One region of the Azotobacter salinestris genome, then DNA from elsewhere that is predicted to be linked to it. Evidence: predicted binding sites of a transcription regulator. Region 1 holds the regulator's gene; each other region holds the start of a gene.
The links. The regulator sigma-54, encoded in region 1, starts transcription at its own class of promoters, with help from an activator protein. The targets are predictions, from matches to a motif close to ANTGGCATNNANNTTGCTNT.

Region 1 (7,455 bases):
GGGATTGGGAAGGCAGCGCACATCGAATACCAGATCCGCATCCACCGGCATGCCTCGCTTGAAACCGAAGGATTCGATCAGAAAAGCCGTTCCCGGTTCCGGCTTGTTCAACAGGCGCAACTTGAGCGTATCGCGCAACTGATAGAGGTTGAGATGGGTGGTATCGATCTTGAGATCGGCTCGATCCTTGATGGGCGCGAGCAGCCGGCTTTCTTCGCGGATCGCTTCGGCCAGCGAACGGTTCTCGTTGGTCAGCGGATGGCGTCGGCGGGTTTCCGAGAAGCGCTTGAGCAGGGTCTCGTCGTCGGCGTCCAGATAGAGCAGGTCGCAGAGGATATAGCGAGTGCGCACCTCGGCCAGCAGTTCGGGGAAGCGCTTCAGCTGGCTGGGCAGGTTGCGTGCATCGATGGACACCGCGACCTGGGGCTCGATCAATTCGGTATGCAGCAGTGCCCGCTCGGCCAGTTCGGGAAGCAGGACAGCCGGCAGGTTGTCGATGCAGAAGAAGCCGTTGTCTTCCAGTACGTCGAGGGCGGTGCTTTTGCCGGAGCCGGAGCGGCCGCTGACGATAATCACGCGCATGATGGGAGCTTTCCGTCGTCAGGCATGAATGCCGAAAGCTGGGTTGCCAATTGCTTGTTCACAGCCGACGCACCTCCGCACTCCCGGACGGAGCCTTACAGGCCCTTCTGTGCGTCCGCGACCACCTGGTAAAGGGCTTCGCTGCTCTCGACCTGGCGCAGGCGCTCGCGCACCTCGCTGCGATCGAGCATGCTGGCGATCTGGCGAAGCAACTGTAGATGCTCGTCGGTGGCGGCTTCTGGTACCAGTAGGACGAACAGCAGGTCGACCGGTGCGGCATCGATGGCATCGAAGTCGATCGGCGCATCCAACCGCAGCAGGACGCTGATCGGAGCGGGGCAACCGGGCAGGCGGCAATGGGGGATGGCGATGCCGTTGCCAAAACCGGTCGAACCCAGTTTTTCACGAGCAATCAGGCTCTCGAAAATGGTCTGCTGATCCAGGTCGGGCATTTCGCGGGCGACCAGGGCAGCTATGTATTCGAGGGCGCGCTTCTTGCTTCCTCCCGGCACGTTCACCAGGGAACGGCCGGGGGTCAGAATGTCTTCGAGTCTGATCATGGGGCGAAGGAGTCAGCGGGCCGTAGCGCCCTGCTGGCGTTCGATCTGCTTTTCCTTGTGCTTGATCAGTTGACGGTCAAGCTTGTCGACGAGCAGGTCAATGGCCGCATACATGTCTTCATGCTCGGCGTTGGCGACCACTTCGGCGCCGGCGACATGCATGGTCGCCTCGATCTTCTGCTTGAGCTTCTCGACCGACATGATCACCTGGACATTGGTGATGCGGTCGAAATGGCGCTCGAGCCGGCTGATCTTCTCCTCGACATAGTCGCGTAGGGCGTCGGTCACATCCAGTTGATGTCCACTGATGTTGACTTGCATACCGCTTTCTCCTTGTTTCTATTTTGATGCAGGCTGACGGGCCTGCTACCGGTATACGCTGCTTCGAGTGGCCGCTGAGCGCTGCTGCCGTCTCGGCGGCCGACCCGATCCTGTTACATAAGTCGCTTGCGTTCGCTGGAAGGCGCGATGCTGAGCGATTCCCGGTATTTGGCGACTGTACGGCGAGCCACCTGTATGCCCTGCTCTTCCAGTAAACCAGCGATCTTGCTGTCGCTCAATGGCTTTTTCGGATTTTCCGCGGCGATCAGTTTCTTGATGATGGCGCGGATGGCCGTGGACGAGCACTCACCGCCTTCGGCGGTGCTGACGTGGCTGGAGAAGAAGTATTTCAGCTCGTAGATGCCGCGCGGAGTGTGCATGTATTTCTGGGTGGTGACCCGTGAGATGGTCGACTCGTGCATACCGACCGCCTCGGCGATGTCATGCAGCACCAGCGGTTTCATGGCCTCTTCGCCGTAGTCGAGAAAACCCCGTTGGTGCTCGACGATCTGCGTGGATACCTTCATCAGAGTTTCGTTGCGACTCTGCAGGCTCTTGATGAACCAGCGTGCCTCCTGCAGCTGGTTGCGCATGAAGGTGTTGTCGGCGCTGGCATCGGCACGTCTGATGAAACCGGCATAATGGGGGTTGATGCGCAGGCGCGGCACGGCCTCCTGGTTGAGCTCCACCAGCCAGCGGTCATTGTGCTTGCGCACGATGACATCGGGCACCACGTATTCGGGCTCGCTCGCCTCGATCTGGGCGCCGGGACGAGGATTCAGGCTCTGAATCAACTCGATCACCGGGCGCAGCTCCTCTTCCTTGAGTTTCATGCGTCGCATCAGTTGGGTGAAGTCGCGGTTGCCCAGCAGATCGAGATAGTCCTTGGCCAGTCGTTGCGCCTCTTCCAGCCAGGGGGTGTCGAGCGGCAGCTGACGCAGTTGCAGCAGCAGCGACTCGCTGAGATCGCGGGCGGCGACCCCCGCCGGCTCGAACTGCTGGATGCGGCGCAGCACCATTTCCACTTCGTCGAGTTCGATACCCAGCTCCGGATCCAGGGAGGCAAGGATTTCCTCCGGAGAGGCCTCCAGATAGCCGTCGCTGTTGATACTGTCGATCAGGGTGACGGCAATCAGGCGGTCGGTATCCGACATCGGGGCCAGGTTGAGCTGCCAGAGCAGATGGCTCTGCAGGCTCTCGCCCGTGGAGGTGCGGGTGGTGAAGTCCCACTCGTCTTCATCGCTGCTCGGCAGGCTGCTGGCACTGGTCTGGTAAATGTCTTCCCAAACGGTATCCACCGGCAGTTCGTTGGGAATGCGCTCGTGCCAGTCGCCATCCTCGAGGCTGCCGCCATCCTCGCTGGCCGTTACGCTTTCATAGCTTTCCTGGTAAGAGCCGGATGCGGTATCGATTGTCGACTGGTCGCCATGCTCGCCCAGCATATCCGGGCTGTCGTAGTCCTCTGCGTCTTCCTGACGTTCCAGCATGGGATTGGAGTCGAGGGCCTCCTGGACTTCCTGTTGCAGATCCAGGGTCGACAGTTGAAGCAGACGGATGGCTTGTTGCAGCTGCGGAGTCATCGTCAGCTGCTGACCCATCTTAAGGACTAGCGATGGTTTCATATTGTAGGAAGCACCATATTTGCCGAAGCATTCGCGTCAATCACTACGAGGCGACGATGCGCCTTTCTAAAGCAAATTCTATGCCTGATTATAACGGAATTTAACTGGTCTATCCCATTCAATGGCGCATTTCATAGTCGGAATTCGTGGCCGAGATAGACTTCCTGCACCAGTTTGTTGGTGAGGATGGCCTCGGCATCGCCTTCGGCTATCAGTTGTCCGTCGTTGACAATGTAGGCGGTTTCGCAGATATCAAGCGTTTCGCGAACGTTATGGTCGGTGATCAGGACGCCAATGCCCTTGTTCTTGAGGTGGTGGATGATCTGTTTGATGTCGTTCACTGAAATCGGGTCGACGCCGGCGAAGGGTTCGTCGAGCAGGATGAACTTCGGCGTGGTGGCGAGCGCGCGGGCAATCTCGACGCGACGCCGCTCTCCGCCCGAGAGGCTCATGCCGAGGCTGTCGCGAATGTGGCTGATGTGGAACTCCTGCAACAGGGCTTCGAGCGCCTGGCGGCGGCCTTCTCCATCGAGATCCTTGCGGGTTTCGAGGATCGCCATGATGTTGTCGGCCACGGTGAGCTTGCGGAAGATCGAGGCCTCCTGCGGCAGGTAACCGATGCCAGCCCGGGCACGGCCGTGCATGGGTAGATGGGTGACATCGTCCTGGTCGATCAGGATGCGTCCCTGGTCGGCGCGGACCAGGCCGACGATCATGTAGAAGCAAGTGGTCTTGCCGGCTCCGTTGGGGCCGAGCAGGCCGACGATCTGGCCGCTCTCGATGGAAAGGCTGACGTCGCGGACGACCTGACGGCCCTTGTAGCTCTTGGCCAGGTGCTGGGCTTTGAGGGTGGCCATTACTGGGTCTGTCCCGGCTGCTGTTTCTTTTTCGGTTGGATGACCATGTCGATTCGTGGCTTCGGGCTGGTTACCTTGGTCCCCGTGGCGCGGCCAGCATTGACGATCTGGCGCTGGGTATCGTAGACAATCTTCTCACCTTCGAAGGTATTGCCATCCTGGATCACGCGGGCCTTGTCGATCAGCACGATGCGTTCGTTTTCGGCGAAGTACTGGATGGTCTGGCCGTAGGCCTTGACGATGCTCTTGTCAGGTGCCGGCTTCTGCTCGTAGTAGGCAGGATTGCCGACCGAGGTGAAAACCTTGATATCGCCGTTGTCGTCCTGGGTGATGGTGACCTTGTTGCCGGTGATCTTCAGCGTGCCCTGGGTGATCACCACGTCGCCGTGGTAGACCGCAACCCCTTGCCTGTCGTCGAGTTCAGCGCTGTCGGCCTGGACACGAATCGGCTGGTCGCGATCGGAGGGGAGGGCCCAGGCGCTCGCTGCGCCCAGCAGGGGCAGACTGAGCAAGAGAGGGAGAGCCCGGTGGGAGAAACGGTTAGCGAACCTCATGCTGGCCTCTTACACTGGACAGTAGGTGCATCCTGCTGTCATCCAAATACGCTTTCATCCCGACGGCCGTGGTCACCCCGTTGGCCGCTTCGATCTTAACGGGCTGCCGGGTTTCGGCATATTCCCGCTCCGGGAACACGCTCAGGCGGCTGGTTGTGAGGATGGTCGGGCGTCCCTGGGTGTCGGTGCGCTCGACCCGCACTGCATCGATCAATTCGACTTGATCGCCCCCGGGGCTGACCTCGCCCCGCTCGCTGCGCACGTGCCAAGGGATGGGGGTGCCGCGGAAAAGCAGCAGGTCGGGCTGGGTGAGCAAGGTGACCTCGCTGGTCTTGAGGTGTTCCACCTTTTCGGCAGTCATCTCGTAGTGCAGCTTGCCCTCGGCCTGATATTGCAGTGTATGGGCATTGGTCACGTAGAAATCGATGGCACTGTCATCGGCAGTGGTGGCCGTCTTGTCCATGAAGCTTGCAGGGCGGATGTTCCAGTAGCCCACTGCCGCCAGCAGGGCGGCTAGAGCCAGCAGGAATAGGGGAGAGCGAAGTTTGCGCAGCATGATCGCCTCTATAGGTAAGCGCTCTGAGCGATTTCGAGATTGCCTTGGGCCTGCAGGATCAGTTCGCAGAATTCGCGGGCCGCACCTTCGCCGCCGCGTGCCTGGGTGATGCCATGGGCATGTCGGCGGACGAAGGCATCGGCGCTGGCCACGGCCATGCCCAGACCGACGCGACGGATGACCGGCAGGTCGGGAAGGTCGTCGCCCAGGTAGGCGACCTGTTCGTAGTCGAGCCCCAGTTCGGCAAGCAGCTCCTCCAGCACGACCAGTTTGTCCTCGCGCCCCTGGTAGAGGTGCTGGATGCCCAGGTTGCGGGCGCGGCGCTCGACAACTGGAGTGGTACGCCCGCTGATGATGGCGGTGCGTACGCCGGAGTTGATCAGCATCTTGATGCCGTGGCCGTCGAGGGTATTGAAACTCTTGAATTCGCTGCCGTCGGCCAGAAAATACAGGCGCCCGTCGGTGAGCACCCCGTCGACATCGAAGATTGCCAGGCGAATGCCTCGAGCCCGCTGCAACAGTTGGTCGCTCATTTTATATCACCCCGGCCCGCAGGAGATCGTGCATGTTCAGGGCGCCGACCGGGCGGTCCGTTTCGTCGACCACCACCAGCGCATTGATCTTGTGATCTTCCATGATCTTCAGGGCCTGGGCGGCGAGCATCCCGGCGCGTGCGGTCTTGCCGTGCGGAGTCATTACCTCGTCAATGATAGCTTGGCGCACATCGACATTGCGATCCAGGGCGCGGCGCAGGTCGCCGTCCGTGAAGATGCCGGCCAGGCGTCCATCGGTCTCGAGCACCACGGTCATACCGAGTCCCTTGCGGGTCATTTCCAGAAGTGCTTCGCGCAGCGTGGTGCCGCGCTGCACGCAGGGTAGGCTGGCGCCGGTGTGCATGATGTTTTCCACCTTCAGCAGCAGGCGGCGGCCGAGGGCGCCACCGGGATGGGAGAAGGCGAAATCCTCGGCGGTAAAGCCCCGTGCCTCGAGCAGGGCGATGGCCAGTGCGTCGCCGAGCACCAGGGCGGTAGTGGTGGATGAGGTGGGTGCCAGATTGAGTGGGCAGGCTTCCTGGCTGACGCCGGCGTCGAGGTTGACGGCAGCTGCTCCCGCCAGGGGTGAGTCGGGGTTGCCGGTCATGCTGATCAGGGTGATGCCGAGGCGCTGGATCAGTGGCAACAGGGTGAGAATTTCCGCAGTGGAACCGGAGTTGGAGAGAGCCAGAACCAGATCGTCACGGGTGATCATACCCATGTCGCCGTGGCTGGCTTCGCCGGGGTGCACGAAGAATGCCGGTGTTCCGGTGCTCGCCAGGGTTGCGGCGATCTTGCGTCCGATATGTCCGGACTTGCCCATGCCGACGACGACTACCCGCCCCTTGCACTCGAGGATCAGTTTGCAAGCCGTGGCGAAATTGTCGTCGATTCGTGCGAGAACCGCTTCGATGGCCTCGATTTCCAGGCGTATGGTGCGCTGGGCTGACTGGATCGGGTTGCTCGAGTGTGGCATGGCGGCGGCTCGTCGCTTGAAAAAGGCGCCGATTATAGCGGCAAAGGTCATATTTGCTCACGTTTCCACTGCCGCTATTGCGACCAAGGCCGTCTACGACGCCTGTATGCTTGGGACGCCGGTGCTCGCAGTGTTATAGTGCCTGCCAGTTCGGTCAAACGGTACGGTGCATCCCCTTTGTCTTTGGGGTAGCGGCGTCTAGCCGAGAGGTATTCACAAGGAGTCTAGATGAGCGACTCAAGCGACTACGCGGTCACGCTGAAGGGCCTCTCCTTCAAGCGGGGCTCGCGCAGCATTTTCAATAATGTAGACATCCGCATACCGCGTGGCAAAGTCACCGGCATCATGGGGCCCTCGGGGTGTGGCAAGACCACTCTATTGCGTCTGATAGCCGCCCAGCTGAAGCCGGAAAGCGGGGAAGTCTGGGTCAATGGGCACAATCTCCCGCATCTCTCGCGCAGCGAGCTGTTCGAAATGCGCAAGGAAATGGGAGTGCTCTTCCAGAGTGGTGCGCTCTTCACCGATCTCGATGTGTTCGAGAACGTCGCCTTTCCGTTGCGGGTCCATACCAAGCTGCCGGATGAAATGATCCGCGACATCGTCCTGATGAAGCTGCAGGCGGTCGGGTTGCGCGGCGCCATAGACCTGATGCCCGACGAGCTTTCGGGGGGCATGAAGCGCCGGGTGGCGCTGGCCCGGGCGATTGCTCTCGATCCGCGGATTCTCATGTATGACGAACCCTTCGTGGGCCAGGATCCGATTGCCATGGGTGTACTGGTGCGTCTGATCCGCCTGCTCAATGATGCCCTTGGCATTACCAGTATAGTGGTCTCCCACGACTTGGCCGAGACGGCCAGCATTGCCGATTACCTCTATGTGGTGGGCGATGGACAG
Region 2 (7,455 bases), 1.8 Mb from region 1:
GCCCGAGCTGCTGGCCGACAAGGGCCTGGACGGCTATTTCCGCTGGGTCGTCGGCGGCGACACCCTGCCGCAGCAGAAGCCCGATCCGGCGGCGCTGCGCTGGGTGATGACGGAGGCCGGCGTGCTGGCGGAGGAGTCGCTGTTCGTCGGCGACTCGCGCAACGACGTGCTCGCCGCCCGGGCGGCGGGCGTCGCCTGCGTGGCGCTGTCCTACGGCTACAACCACGGTCGGCCGATCGCCGAGGAGGGGCCGGCGCTGGTGCTCGATGCGCTGTCCGTGCTGGTTGATTCGACACCCGCGGCTGCGCTGATGTGACCACTCGCGGGGCGACACGCATGCTCGTGTCGTTGCTTGGCTGGACGGTTTCCCTGATCATCGATCAAGCCTGAGAGTGCAACGCTCTGCACGGATCACACTGAATCTGCGATGTACTCGCGCAGCCATTGATGGGCGGGGTCGCCATGAGAGCGCTCATGCCAGAACATGGCCATCTCGAAGCCCGGTACATCAACCGGTGGCTCGACAACCTGCAACGCACTGGTATTGCGAACCAGGCGCGAAGGTAACATCGCCACGAGATCAGTGCTTGCCAGGACCGACATCACGAACAGGAAGTGCGGAACGGAAAGCACCACCCGGCGTGTCAGGCCCACCTCCGCGAGCGCCTTGTCCGTGATGCCGCGAAATCCCCCGCCATCCGGCGACACCATCAGGTGCTCGAGTTCGCAGAACTGCGCCAGCGTTGGTCGTCTTTTCAGGCGCGGATGACCCGCGCGGCTCACCAAAACATAGCGTTCCGTAAAGAGCGCGCGGCGATGCAGGCCGGACGGCGCCTCCTCACTGGTATGCAAGGCAAGATCGATCTCCCCCCGTTCCGCCTGCCTGGCGATGCGTGACGGCACAACTTGAAGGACTGCCAGTCGCGTACCGGGCGCCACCGAACGCAGGCCGCTCAGGGCTGGCAGCAGGATCGTCGACTCGCTGTAGTCGGACGCGGCGACGCGCCACGCATGACGGGCCTCGGCAGGGTCGAAGGGACTGGCGGGCGATACCGCGCGCTCGAGCGCCTCCAGTGCTTGCCGCAAGGGTTCGCGCAGCTCGTCGGCCCGCGCGGTGGGCCGCATGCCTCGCGGCCCCGGCAGCAACAGGGGGTCCCCGAAGATGTCCCGCAGCTTGGCGAGGTGGACGCTGACCGAGGGTTGGGCGAGGTTCAGGCGCTCCGCCGCACGGGTCACATTGTGCTCCGAGAGCAACACATCGAGCGTCACCAGCAGGTTGAGATCCAGCCGCCTGAGATTGTTCATGACAATACCTGGAATATTGGATATTCATTTCCAATATACCCGGCAAGGCCCCACTCTGCTCCTGTCCAGCAACGGAGGCCCAGCCATGAATATTCTGCTCGTCCATGCCCACCCTGAACCCCAGTCATTGAACGGCTCGCTCAAGGACTTTTCGGTCAAGCGCCTCGAGAAGGCCGGGCACGTCGTCCAGGTATCGGACCTGTATGCCATGCACTGGAAGGCGACGTTCGACGCCGACGACAGCACGGACCGGCGGGCCGATACGCGCTTCGATCCCGCCCTCGACTCCAGGCGGGCGTTCGAGAGCGGCACACAGAGCCAGGACATCGCGCGCGAACAGGACAAGCTGCGCTGGGCGGACGCCCTCATCCTGCAGTTTCCCCTGTGGTGGTTCTCGATGCCGGCGATCCTCAAGGGCTGGGTGGAGCGCGTCTATGCGTATGGCTTCGCCTACGGCGTGGGGGAACACTCCGACAGCCACTGGGGCGATCGATACGGGGAAGGCACGCTGGCGGGCAAACGAGCGATGTTGATCGTCACGGCGGGCGGCTGGGAGTCCCATTACGGCCCGCGGGGCATCAATGGCCCGATCGACGATATCCTGTTCCCCATCCAGCACGGGATTCTGTTCTACCCCGGTTTCGAGGTCCTGCCGCCGTTCGTGATCTATCGGACCGGCCGCATGGGCGAAGTCCGGTTTTCCACAATCTGTGAGGCACTCGGACAGCGTCTCGACGACCTTTGGAAGACGGCGCCGATACCCTTTCGCCCGCAGAACGCCGGTGCGTACCTCATCCCGGAGCTCACCCTGCGACCCGATATCGCGCCGGACCGGTCCGGCTTCGCCGCGCACGTCGTGTAGACACTGCGCCGTCACGCACTCCTGCGTTGTAGGCGATCGGCGAACGATGCCACTCGGGTTTCGGCGTTCCAGGGCGTGTCATCAATTTCCCGCTTGCGTTGCCGCCTGAGCCGGGCCCAGACAAGCCGCAGCCTTTGGCAATGGTCATTCCCTTGCCAAAGGCCGCCCTGGCGGAAGGTGCGGGAGATCATCAAGGGTTGTCGTCAGGCGGGTGGACGGCGGACCGGATACCCTGAGTAATCGCGTGCTGCTGCACCCGGACTGCCCTGTACTGCTCCACAGCGGCTTATAAGTGATATAGTCGCGCGCAACGTTCGTGCGTTGCCGGCCGAGTCTCTTGGCTTGAGCCGTATGCGGTGAAAGTCGCACGCATGGTTTTTAAGGAGGATGAGGCAGGAGTGGCCCGTCCTTGCCCGGCTCGTCCATTTTTCGCCTCGAGGGAAGCGTGATCGTGGTGGTTTCCCGCAAACTCTGGATGAAGGTCATCAAGGCCCTGGCCCGCTGGCGCTGGCGCGCCTGACGACATCCCCTGCCGGTTCGCCGGCGCGTTTGCCCCTTTCCCGTATTCCTGCCCGCCACGAGGCTGATTCATGACCCGCGAAGAATTCCTGCGCCTGGCCGCCGAAGGCTACAACCGCATTCCGCTCGCCTGCGAAACCCTCGCCGACTTCGACACCCCCCTGTCGATCTACCTGAAACTCGCCGACGCGCCGCACAGCTACCTGCTGGAGTCGGTGCAGGGCGGCGAGAAGTGGGGCCGCTACTCGATCATCGGCCTGCCGGCGCGCACCGTGCTGCGCGTCCATGGGCACTGCGCCTCGGTCAGCGTCGACGATGTCGAGGTGGAGCGCCACGACTGCGAAGACCCGCTGGCCTTCGTCGAAGCCTTCAAGGCGCGCTACCGGGTGCCGACCCTGCCGGGCCTGCCGCGCTTCAACGGCGGCCTGGTCGGCTACTTCGGCTACGACTGCGTGCGCTACGTCGAGAAGAAGCTCGCCCATTGCCCGAACCCCGACCCGCTGGGCACGCCGGACATCCTCCTGATGGTCTCCGATGCGGTGATGGTGTTCGACAACCTGGCCGGCAAGATGCATCTGATCGTCCTTGCCGACCCGGCCGAGGCGGACGCCTTCGAGCAGGGCCAGGCCCGCCTGCAGACGCTGCTGGAGCAACTGCGCCAGCCGCTGGCGCCGCGCCAGGGCATCGATCTTTCCGCCCAGCCCGGCGCCGAGCCGGCATTCCGCGCCAGCTTCGGCCGCGAAGACTACGAGCGCGCGGTGGACACCATCAAGGAGTACATCCTCGCTGGCGATTGCATGCAGGTGGTGCCCTCGCAGCGCATGTCGATCGACTTCAAGGCCGCGCCCATCGACCTGTACCGGGCGCTGCGCTGCTTCAACCCGACCCCCTACATGTATTTCTTCAATTTCGGCGACTTCCACGTGGTCGGCAGCTCGCCGGAAGTGCTGGTGCGCGTCGAGGACGGCCTGGTCACGGTGCGCCCGATCGCCGGCACCCGCCCGCGCGGCGCGACCGAGGAAGCCGACCTGGCGCTGGAAAAGGACCTGCTCTCCGACGCCAAGGAGCTGGCCGAGCACCTGATGCTGATCGACCTGGGCCGCAACGACGTCGGCCGGGTCGCCGACACCGGCTCGGTGAAGGTCACCGACCAGATGGTCATCGAGCGCTACTCCAACGTCATGCACATCGTCTCCAACGTCACCGGCCATCTGAAGGAAGGGCTGACGGCGATGGACGCGCTGCGCGCCATCCTGCCGGCCGGCACCCTCTCCGGCGCGCCGAAGATTCGCGCCATGGAGATCATCGACGAGCTGGAGCCGGTCAAGCGCGGGGTCTACGGCGGCGCCGTCGGCTATCTGGCGTGGAACGGCAACATGGACACGGCGATCGCCATCCGCACCGCGGTGATCAAGGACGGCGAGCTGCACGTGCAGGCCGGCGGCGGCATCGTCGCCGACTCGGTGCCGGCGCTGGAGTGGGAGGAAACCATCAACAAGCGCCGCGCCATGTTCCGCGCCGTGGCCCTGGCCGAGCAGGGCAAGGCCTGATCCGAAGCCGCTGGGGTTGTAGGGTGGACAACGCCGCAGGCTTGTCCACCATGGTGGATGGCTTCGGCCATCCACCCTACCCGGCTCGGGGTACAGATCGTAGGGCGGGTTTCAACTGCCCTACGGCACTGTAGGGTGGGCAACGGCGCAGCCTTGCCCACCAAGAGCGCTGTATCCCTACGCCGGATCGAGCGCCCGGCGCAGGGGAATCATCGGCGAGCGGGCGAAGCCCTGGCGGGCGTAGAAGCGCTGGGCGTCGAGGTTGTCGGCGTCGGTCAGGAGAGTGATGCGCAGGCAACCGTGCTGCCGCGCAGTGGCGATGGCTGCCTCCAGTAGCTGCGTGCCGAGGCCCCGGCCGCGCGCCGCGGCGTCCACCACCATGTCCTCGAGCAGTGCCACCGGCGCGCCCAGCGCGGTGGAAACCGTATAGAGCAGGTTGACCATGCCGAGGGGCCGCCCGTTCTCCTCGGCGAGCAGGATCCCGCCGACCTCCGGGCTTTCGATGATCGCCGCCAGGCCGCGCTGCTGCGCCGCGCGGTCGGGCGTGAATTCGGCCTCCTGGGCGAACAACTGGTCGAGCAGGAAGCACAATGCCGGGATATCGGCGGGCGTGGCGGGGCGAATCTCCATGGGCGCTTCTCCGAAGGGGACAGGGACCGGCAGCCCGGCATCATAGCGCCTGGCGGCCTCCCGGGCCTTCCTTCCTGCCCCCTTTCAAGGGGCGAAGCGTGCGGATGCCTTCAAGCGGTGCCTGCCGCGCGGACGATCCGGCCGGCGGCAGGCGAGCGGTCAGAAGGTCTTGGACACCGAGGCGACGAGGTTGGCGTCGCAGTAGGTGTCGTTGCCGGTGTAGTTCTCGCACTCCTCGTCCTTCAGGTCGGTCTGGGTATAGGCCAGGCCGAACTGCAGGCCGACGAACTCCTTGGTCACCCCGACGTACCAGTCGTAGTAGGCGTCCTCGCCCTTGGTCGCGCCGTCCTTGAAGAAGGTGTCGTCCTTGAAGTCGTACTTGCCGACACGCATGGACAGGCCGATTCCGTAGGGCAGGTCGCGCTTGTAGCCGATGTAGGAGTAGACGACGTTGTTGTCGCTGTTGACGTCGTCGGAGTAGTTGATGCCGACCTTGAAGCCGTAGGCCGAGAGGCTGCCGTAGAACTCGCTGTAGTTCAGGTCGGCGTTGTCGAGGTGGTCCTTCACATAGTCGTACTTGAGCCAGCCCACGTCGAAGGTCAGGTCTTCGGTGATGTTATTGCTGAAGCCGATGTAGTAGTCGCGCTCCATGGTCGCATCGGAGGTTTCGTAGTCGGTGTTGGAAACCCAGGCGCCGACGTACAGGCCGCTCTCGTGAACGATGTCCAGCCCGCCCTGGAGGGCCGGGTCGCCCTTGGTCTGCGAGATACCGCGGAAGATGTACTCGGAGGCCAGGGTGACGTTGGCGCTGGCGCTGAACTCGCCGAGCGGCGTGTCCACCGTTATCCCCGCCACGGCGATGCAACTGCCGGCCATGGCGCCGGCGGCGGTGAGGGCGAGGGTCGTTTTCTTGAGCATGACTCTTCTGTCCTTGGTAGTTGCGTTGCGCTGTTCCGCGCAGGTCTTGAGTGATTCGATAAAGCTTCCCTGAGATAAGCACAGGGCTTGCCAACCATCAAAGAAGCCCTGAAAAAAGCATTTCCTTGCGCTTTTCAGGGGATTCCTGCACCAAACTGAGCGTATTGCGATTAACGGTGCATCGTCCCGGTGCGCTGCCTGGGCGCCTGCCCGCAAGGCAGCCTGGCTGCACCGCCGGGAGACATTTTCGAGCCCCGCCAGGGGGCATGGGCCGAGGGAAATGGCCCGGCAGCCAGGCGCAGCCTGGTGCTGCTGCAACGGGCCGGGCTGGTGCGGACTGTTGGTGAACTGCTTCGCAAAGGGGCGGGCCTCGGAGCCCGTGCCCGATTCGAAGCCACCGATGCGCTTCGACCGTCGCGGCGAAGCGGCCGAAGCCTGACGGGGCACCCGGGCGGATTCCGATGGACGGTAGCCAGGCCCGGCGGAAATGCCCGTCTCTTGCGCCGGGCGCCTGTGCTTTCGGCCGCCAGGCATCGTCGGCATGCCGTGCGTCGGACTGGAAGGCGCTCCGTGCGGCTGCGAGCCGGTCCGCCCATGGCCCGGCAGCATTGAACCGGCCAGCCCGTCGGCCAGTCGTACCTGATGAAAGGCATCGAACACGAAGCATTCGCCGCGATTCGAGGACCGATCCGCATGCACGAGCCGTCAGCGACGCCCTGGTGGAAAAGTGCCGTCATCTATCAGGTCTATCCGCGTTCCTTCGCCGACGGCAATGGCGACGGCATCGGCGATCTGCCGGGCCTGATCGGTCGCCTCGACTACCTGCAGCGGCTCGGCGTCGACGCCCTCTGGCTGTCGCCGATCTATCGCTCGCCGATGGCCGATGCCGGCTACGACATCAGCGACCATCGCGCGGTCGACCCGCTGTTCGGCCGCCTCGAGGATGTCGACCGCCTGCTCGCCGAGGCCCATGGGCGCGGTCTGCGCGTGCTGCTGGATTTCGTGCCCAACCACACCTCCGACCGGCACCCCTGGTTCGTCGAGTCGCGCGCCTCGAGGACGAGCCCCCAGCGCGACTGGTACCTCTGGCGCGACCAGCCGAACAACTGGCGCGCGGCGATCGGCGGCGGCAGCGCCTGGACCTGGGACGAGGGCAGCCAGCAGTACTACCTGCATTTCTTCCTGCCGCAGCAGCCGGACCTGAACTGGCACAACCCGCAGGTGGTCGAGGCGATGCACGGGGTGCTGCGCTTCTGGCTGGAGCGCGGCGTCGACGGCTTCCGCATCGACGTGGCCCACTGCATCGGCAAGGACCCGCGCTTCGCCGACGACCCGCGCTGCCTGGCTGGCGAAGTGATGGCGCACATCAACGACCAGCCCTACAGTCACGAACTGCTGCGCGGCCTGCGCCGTCTGGTGGACGGCTATCCCGGCGAGCGGGTACTGGTCGGCGAAGTCAACATCCGCTCCACCGCGCGGATCGTCGAGTACTACGGCGCCGGCGACGAGCTGCACATGGCGTTCAATTTCCTGCCGCTGGACGCCCTCTGGGACGCGGTGACCTTCCGCCTGTGCATCCGCGAGGTCGAGGTCCTGCTGGGCGCGGCCCGCTCCTGGCCGACCTGGGTGCTGTCCAACCACGACAGCAGCCGCCACCGCAGCCGCTACGGC
Region 3 (7,455 bases), 520 kb from region 1:
CTATGAAAGCGTCCAGCTGAAGGCTGGGCGCTGAAAAAAGGAAAGTGGGCCGAACTGGCCGACAGCGACGTTGCGGGCGGTCAGCGGTCGGGAGGGCGGTGGCGGATACTGCCACCGAGCAGGCCCGGCAACCTATGCCGGACGATAAACGCGCACATTGGCATGCCCCTCGCTCAGAAGATGATGAGCATGCAGGCGGCTCATGACACCCTTGTCGCAATAAAGGAGATATTGACGGTTGGTGTCCAGCTCCTTGAAACGGTTGTTCAGCGCGTAGAAGGGCAGCGTCCGCACCTCGATGCCGGGAAGCGTGAGCGGCTCGTCCTCGGCCGTGTCCGGATGGCGGATGTCGAGGACGATCTGTCCGGCCAGCGCCTCGCGGACCTCCTCCACGCGGATCTCCTCGCCCAGTTCGTCGATCACCCGGTCGATCGGCACCAGGCGGGCGCGCTCCAGGGCGCGCTCGAGGATCGCCATGTCGAACTGGCGCTCCTCGTACTCGATGCGCTCGCGCTTCGCGCGGGTGGTCGGGTTCACCGAGATCACCCCGCAGTATTCGGGCATGTTCTTGGCGAACTCGGCGGTGCCGATGTGCGTCGCGGTGTCGATGATGTCCTGCTTGTGGCTGGCGACCAGCGGGCGCAGCACCAGCATGTCGGTGGCCGAATCGATCACCGAAAGGTTCGGCAGGGTTTGGCTGGAGACCTGGGAAATGGCTTCGCCGGTGACCAGTGCGTCGATCTTCAGGCGCTCGGCGATGCGCGTGGCGGCGCGCAGCATCATGCGCTTCAACACCACGCCCATCTGGCTGTTGTCGACCTTGCCGAGGATCTCGCCGACCACTTCCTCGAAGGGCACGCTGACGAACAGCACGCGCTGCGAGCTGCCGTACTTCTGCCACAGGTAGTGGGCGACTTCCATCACCCCCAGTTCGTGGGCGCGTCCGCCCAGGTTGAAGAAGCAGAAATGGCTGAGCAGGCCGCGGCGCATCATCTGGAAGGCCGCCACGGTGGAATCGAAACCGCCGGACATCAGCACCAGGGTCTGCTCCAGGGCGCCCAGCGGGTAACCGCCGACGCTGTCGTGCTGGCTATGGATGACGAACAGGCGCTGATCACGGATCTCCATGCGCACCTCCACTTCCGGAGCGCTCAGCGAGATGCCCGCGGCGCCGCACTGCTGGCGCAGGCAGCCGCCCACATAGCGCTCCACCTCCATCGAGGTGAAGGAGTGCTTGCCGGCGCGCTTGCAGCGTACGGCGAAGATCTTGCCGGGCAGTTGCGCAGCGTAGTGGCGCTTGCACTTTTCCAGGATGTCGTCGAAGTCGCCCAGGGGGTACTCGTGCACCTCGAGGAAGTGGGCGATGCCGGGCGTGCAGCTCAGCCGCTCGACCATCTCGCGCAGAAGGCGCGGATCCTCGACTGCGGTCTCCACCTCGAGGTTGTCCCATACGCCGGTCACCGCCAGGTCCGGATCGAGGTCGCGCAGCACGGTGCGGATGTTCTTCGCCAACTGGCGAATGAAGCGCTTGCGCACCGGCGGGCTCTTGATGGTGATTTCCGGAAAGACCTTGACGATGAGTTTCATGGAGGCAGCACGGGCCGGACAGGCAAAAAGGGGGCGAGATTATAGCGGATCTTGCTCAAGGCTTGACCAATTATCGGCAGGCCTGCGCACCTGCACCAAAATGAAACAAAACACCTGATCCAGGCACATAAATCGGGCGCAACTTTCCGCCACAATAGCCGGCACCGGAATGGCAGGTCTGGCCGAGAGCCCTTTCTTACCTCCCGAGCAGTGGCATGAAACTTGCTCTCTTGTGGCGCGACTTGCCTTGGCGGATGATCGCCGCCCGGTTTTACCCGAATTCCCCGAGGGCCTTTTCGAGGCTCTCTCCACCTGGAGGACAACATGTCGAAGTCGCTTCAACTGATCAAAGAACATGACGTGAAGTGGATTGATCTGCGCTTCACCGACACCAAAGGCAAGCAGCAACACGTAACCATGCCGGCGCGTGACGTGGACGACGACTTCTTCGAATACGGCAAGATGTTCGACGGCTCCTCCATCGCCGGCTGGAAAGGCATCGAAGCTTCCGACATGATCCTGATGCCGGACGACAGCACCGCCGTGCTGGATCCGTTCACCGAAGAGCCGACCCTGATCATCGTCTGCGACATCATCGAGCCTTCGACCATGCAGGGCTACGATCGCGACCCGCGCGCCATCGCCCGTCGCGCCGAGGAATACCTGAAGTCCACCGGCATCGGCGACACCGCCTTCTTCGGTCCGGAGCCCGAGTTCTTCATCTTCGACGAAGTGAAGTTCAAGTCCGACATCTCCGGCTCCATGTTCAAGATCTTCTCCGAGCAGGCCTCCTGGAACACCGACGCCGACATCGAGAACGGCAACAAGGGTCACCGTCCGGGCGTCAAGGGCGGCTACTTCCCGGTTCCGCCGGTCGATCATGACCACGAAATCCGCACCGCCATGTGCAACGCCCTCGAAGAGATGGGCCTGAAGGTCGAAGTGCACCACCACGAAGTGGCCACCGCCGGCCAGAACGAGATCGGCGTCAGCTTCAACACCCTGGTGGCCAAGGCCGACGAAGTGCAGACCCTGAAGTACTGCGTGCACAACGTCGCCGACGCCTACGGCAAGACCGTGACCTTCATGCCGAAGCCGCTGTACGGCGACAACGGTTCGGGCATGCACGTGCACATCTCCATCGCCAAAGACGGAAAGAACACCTTCGCTGGCGAAGGCTATGCCGGCCTGTCCGAGACCGCCCTGTACTTCATCGGCGGCATCATCAAGCACGGCAAGGCGCTGAACGGCTTCACCAACCCGTCGACCAACTCCTACAAGCGTCTGGTCCCGGGCTTCGAAGCCCCGGTCATGCTGGCCTACTCGGCCCGTAACCGTTCCGCCTCCATCCGCATCCCCTACGTCAACAGCCCGAAAGCCCGCCGCATCGAGGCGCGCTTCCCGGACCCGGCGGCCAACCCCTACCTGGCCTTCGCCGCTCTGCTGATGGCCGGTCTGGACGGCATCCAGAACAAGATCCACCCCGGCGATGCCGCCGACAAGAACCTGTACGACCTGCCGCCGGAAGAGGCCAAGGAAATCCCGCAGGTATGCGGCAGCCTGAAGGAAGCCCTGGAAGAGCTGGACAAGGGCCGCGCCTTCCTGACCAAGGGCGGCGTCTTCTCCGACGACTTCATCGATGCCTACATCGAGCTGAAGTCCGAGGAAGAGATCAAGGTGCGCACCTTCGTGCACCCGCTGGAATACGACCTGTACTACAGCGTCTAAGCCAGCCGGCAGCATTGGAAGGCCTCCCTCGGGAGGCCTTTCTTTTTGAGTGATCGCCGTAACGCTCCGATATCCCCGGACTTGCCAGCCCACAGCAGCAGTGCAAGGCTTCATCCAACGAGTTTCGCGGAAGCCCTCTCCCATGCGCAGCATATTGCCCGGCCTGCTTCTGCTGCTGGCCCTTCCAGCCGGCGCGGAGATCTACAAGTACCTCGATGCCAACGGCAACCCTGTCTTCAGCAACCAGCCACCCGAGGGCGTGGCCGCGGAAAAGGTCGAGTTGCCGGCGCCCAGCATCGTCACCCCGCCCCCTCCCGACCCGGCGGACGCGGCCAAACGCAAGGAGCAAGCGGCAGAGGCCCGCTATAGCCGCCTCGAGCTGACCGGCATTCCGGACGGCGAATCCCTGCGTGCCAACAACGGCAGCCTCAGTGTCGACGTGGCCATCGAGCCCATGCTGCGCCCCGGCCACAGCCTGCGCCTGCTGCTGGACGGCCAGCCCTACGGACAGCCCGGCAGGGCCACCCGCCTGCAACTGGTCAACGTCGATCGCGGCGAACACAGCCTGGCAGTGGAAGTGCTCGCCGGCGACCGCTCCCTTCAGCAGAGCGCTCCGCTCGTGTTCACCGTCCAGCGGGTCCATCGGCGCAGATAGACGACTCCATGCGAATCCTTCCCCTCTGCCTGGCCCTGCTCGCCTTTCCGGCGCCGGCCGAGATCTACAGCCATGTCGACGAGCAGGGCAATCGGGTCTTCACCGACCAGCCCCGGGGCGACGCGCCGGCGATCCGCCTGAACCCGACCAACAGCATGTCCGCTGTGCCGACGGCACAGCCCACACGGGAAAATTCCGCCCCCCGGACGAAGAAGCCCGGCTATCGCTGGCTGCGCATTGTCGATCCGGAGCCCGATGCCACCCTGCGCGACGCCAGCGTACTGACGGTGACGGCTGCCAGCGAGCCCGCCCTGCATCCCGGCCACCGCTACCGGCTGCGCCTCGACGGTACGCCGGCCGGTCCGGGCGGGGCGGAACCGGTCTTTTTCCTGGACAGCCTGGAACGCGGCACCCATCTGCTGGTCGTGGAAATCCTCGATGCCGAAGGCCGCCCTCTGGAGAGCAGCCCCGAGCAGGCCGTGCACGTGAAGCGCCCCTCGCTGATCCAGAAGCGCCTGGCCAGCCCCTGCCAGCTCGCCGATTACGGGGTGCGTCCCGAGTGTCCGCTGAAGGACAAGCCAGCCCAGAAGCGGGACATCCCCTACGTGCCCGTCCTGTGAATCCCGCCCTGTTTTGGGGCAACTTACAGCCTACCCTTCTATACTGTCCCCATATTGGATCATCTCCTGTCCGCGAGGCGCGCCAAAAGTCGGCATGGAGCACGCTTTCTCGCCTCCCTGAAATTCCGGTGCATTTTTTGCATTTGCCGACCCGACGCCGGAGCCCTGGTAAACCAGCCAATGCCTGATAACGACAACCTGCACCGCCTGCTGCTGGACAACCTGACCACCGCCACCATCCTGCTCGACGGCGAGCTGCGCCTGGAGTACATGAACCCGGCCGCGGAAATGCTGCTGGCCGTCAGCGGCCAGCGCAGTCACGGACAATTCATCAGCGAACTCTTCACCGAGTCCCCCGAAGCCCTGATCTCCCTGCGCCAGGCCGTGGCCGAGGCGCACCCGTTCACCAAGCGCGAGGCCCAGCTCACTTCGCTGACCGGCAAGACCCAGACGGTGGATTACGCGGTGACCCCGGTCATCAACCAGGGGCAGACCCTACTGCTGCTGGAGGTCTATCCACGCGACCGCCTGCTGCGGATCACCAAGGAGGAGGCCCAGCTGTCCAAGCAGGAAACTACCAAGCTGCTGGTGCGTGGTCTGGCCCACGAGATCAAGAACCCGCTCGGCGGTATCCGCGGCGCGGCGCAGCTGCTCGCCCGCGAACTGCCGGACGAGGCCCTGAAGGATTACACCAACGTCATCATCGAAGAGGCCGACCGTCTGCGCAATCTGGTGGATCGCATGCTCGGCTCGAACAAGCTGCCGTCGCTGGCGATGACCAACATCCACGAGGTGCTGGAGCGGGTCTGCAGCCTGGTGATGGCGGAAAGCGAGGGGCGCATCGTGCTGGTGCGCGACTACGACCCGAGCATCCCGGAGCTCTTGATCGACCGCGAGCAGATGATCCAGGCGGTGCTCAACATCGCGCGCAATGCCATGCAGGCGCTGACCGGCCAGAGCGATCTGCGCCTCGGCCGCATCCAGCTGCGCACCCGCACCCTGCGCCAGTTCACCATCGGCCACGTTCGCCATCGCCTGGTCTGCCAGGTGGAGATCATCGACAACGGCCCCGGCATCCCCGCCGAACTACAGGAAACCATGTTCTATCCCATGGTCAGCGGCCGTCCGGACGGTACCGGACTGGGCCTGGCCATTACCCAGAACATCATCAGCCAGCACCAGGGCCTGATCGAATGCGAGAGCCATCCCGGCCATACCCGCTTCTCGATCTATCTGCCGCTGGATCTAGGAGCCTCATCTTCATGAGCCGAAGCGAAACCGTGTGGATCGTCGACGACGACCGCTCCATCCGTTGGGTCCTGGAAAAGGCCCTGCAGCAGGAAGGCATGACCACCCAGAGCTTCGACAGCGCGGACGGCGTGCTCAACCGCCTGTCCCGCCAGCAGCCGGACGTGATCATCTCCGATATTCGCATGCCCGGCGCCAGCGGCCTCGACCTGCTGGCGCAGATCCGCGAGCACTACCCGCGTCTGCCGGTGATCATCATGACCGCGCACTCCGACCTGGACAGCGCGGTGGCCTCGTACCAGGGCGGCGCCTTCGAGTACCTGCCCAAGCCGTTCGACGTCGACGAGGCGGTGTCGCTGATCAAGCGCGCCAACCTGCATGCCCAGGAGCAGCAGGGACTGGAAGTGCCGACCGTCCAGGCGAACACCCCGGAAATCATCGGCGAGGCGCCGGCGATGCAGGAGGTGTTCCGCGCCATCGGCCGTCTCTCCCACTCCAACATCACCGTGTTGATCAACGGCGAGTCCGGCACCGGCAAGGAGCTGGTCGCCCATGCCCTGCACCGCCACAGCCCGCGCGCCAAGGCGCCGTTCATCGCACTGAACATGGCGGCCATCCCGAAGGACCTGATGGAGTCCGAACTGTTCGGCCACGAGAAAGGCGCCTTCACCGGCGCCGCCAGCCTGCGCCGTGGACGCTTCGAGCAGGCCGACGGCGGAACCCTGTTTCTCGACGAGATCGGCGACATGCCGGCCGACACCCAGACCCGCCTGCTGCGCGTGCTGGCCGACGGCGAGTTCTATCGGGTCGGCGGCCACACGCCGGTCAAGGTCGATGTGCGGATCATCGCCGCCACCCACCAGAATCTGGAAAACCTGGTGCAGGCCGGCAAGTTCCGCGAGGACCTGTTCCATCGCCTGAACGTCATCCGCATCCACATCCCGCGCCTCTCCGACCGCCGTGCCGATATCCCCGCACTGACCCGGCACTTCCTCAACCGCGCGGCCGTGGAGCTGGCGGTCGAGCCCAAGACGCTCAAGCCGGAAACCGAGGAATACCTGAGCAACCTGCCCTGGCCCGGCAACGTGCGCCAGCTGGAGAACACCTGCCGCTGGATCACGGTGATGGCCTCGGGGCGCGAGGTGCACATCGACGACCTGCCGCCGGAGCTGCTCAGCCATACCCAGGAGAATGCGCCGGCCAACAACTGGGAACAGGCCCTGCGCCAGTGGACCGACCAGGCCCTGGCCCGCGGCCAGTCGAACCTGCTGGACATCGCCGTACCGGCCTTCGAGCGGGTGATGATCGAGAGCGTGCTCAAGCACACCGCCGGACGCCGCCGCGACGCCGCCCTGCTGCTCGGCTGGGGGCGCAACACCCTGACGCGCAAGATCAAGGAGCTCGGCATGAACGTCGGCGGCAGCGACGAGGAAGACGGCGACGAGAGCTGACCCCCCATCCTTCATCTTCCGGCCCGCCTTGTGCGGGCCTTTTTCATTCGGACCACGGCACGCATGCCGCCGCATGGGCCAAAGCTCTGCGAAAACAATCTTTTCGACATGCCGGGGTTGTATCGTGCAGCGGCCGGCCCCATATCGGCTGTTCGGCGCATGCAAT

Region 2: the regulator sigma-54 is predicted to act here: its motif matches at 5,860-5,879, upstream of GCU53_RS15440 (TorF family putative porin).
Region 3: the regulator sigma-54 is predicted to act here: its motif matches at 1,797-1,816, upstream of glnA (glutamate--ammonia ligase).

Annotation. Positions count from the first base shown of each region.
Region 1 covers NZ_CP045302.1:1,541,699-1,549,153, reverse strand. The annotation lists gene rapZ (RNase adapter RapZ) at 1-582, opposite strand, end outside; gene ptsN (PTS IIA-like nitrogen regulatory protein PtsN) at 678-1,142, opposite strand; gene hpf (ribosome hibernation-promoting factor, HPF/YfiA family) at 1,155-1,463, opposite strand; gene GCU53_RS07305 (RNA polymerase factor sigma-54) at 1,577-3,085, opposite strand; gene lptB (LPS export ABC transporter ATP-binding protein) at 3,217-3,942, opposite strand; gene lptA (lipopolysaccharide transport periplasmic protein LptA) at 3,942-4,496, opposite strand; gene lptC (LPS export ABC transporter periplasmic protein LptC) at 4,483-5,052, opposite strand; gene GCU53_RS07285 (KdsC family phosphatase) at 5,061-5,585, opposite strand; gene GCU53_RS07280 (KpsF/GutQ family sugar-phosphate isomerase) at 5,587-6,561, opposite strand; gene GCU53_RS07275 (ATP-binding cassette domain-containing protein) at 6,790-7,455, shown strand, end outside.
Region 2 covers NZ_CP045302.1:3,325,271-3,332,725, forward strand. The annotation lists gene GCU53_RS15410 (phosphoglycolate phosphatase) at 1-316, shown strand, start outside; gene GCU53_RS15415 (LysR family transcriptional regulator) at 412-1,305, opposite strand; gene GCU53_RS15420 (NAD(P)H-dependent oxidoreductase) at 1,391-2,167, shown strand; gene trpE (anthranilate synthase component I) at 2,758-4,236, shown strand; gene GCU53_RS15435 (GNAT family N-acetyltransferase) at 4,414-4,866, opposite strand; gene GCU53_RS15440 (TorF family putative porin) at 5,026-5,784, opposite strand; gene GCU53_RS15445 (alpha-amylase family glycosyl hydrolase) at 6,478-7,455, shown strand, end outside.
Region 3 covers NZ_CP045302.1:2,058,010-2,065,464, forward strand. The annotation lists gene thiI (tRNA uracil 4-sulfurtransferase ThiI) at 133-1,587, opposite strand; gene glnA (glutamate--ammonia ligase) at 1,912-3,315, shown strand; gene GCU53_RS09665 (DUF4124 domain-containing protein) at 3,458-3,970, shown strand; gene GCU53_RS09670 (DUF4124 domain-containing protein) at 3,979-4,590, shown strand; gene glnL (nitrogen regulation protein NR(II)) at 4,771-5,856, shown strand; gene ntrC (nitrogen regulation protein NR(I)) at 5,853-7,289, shown strand.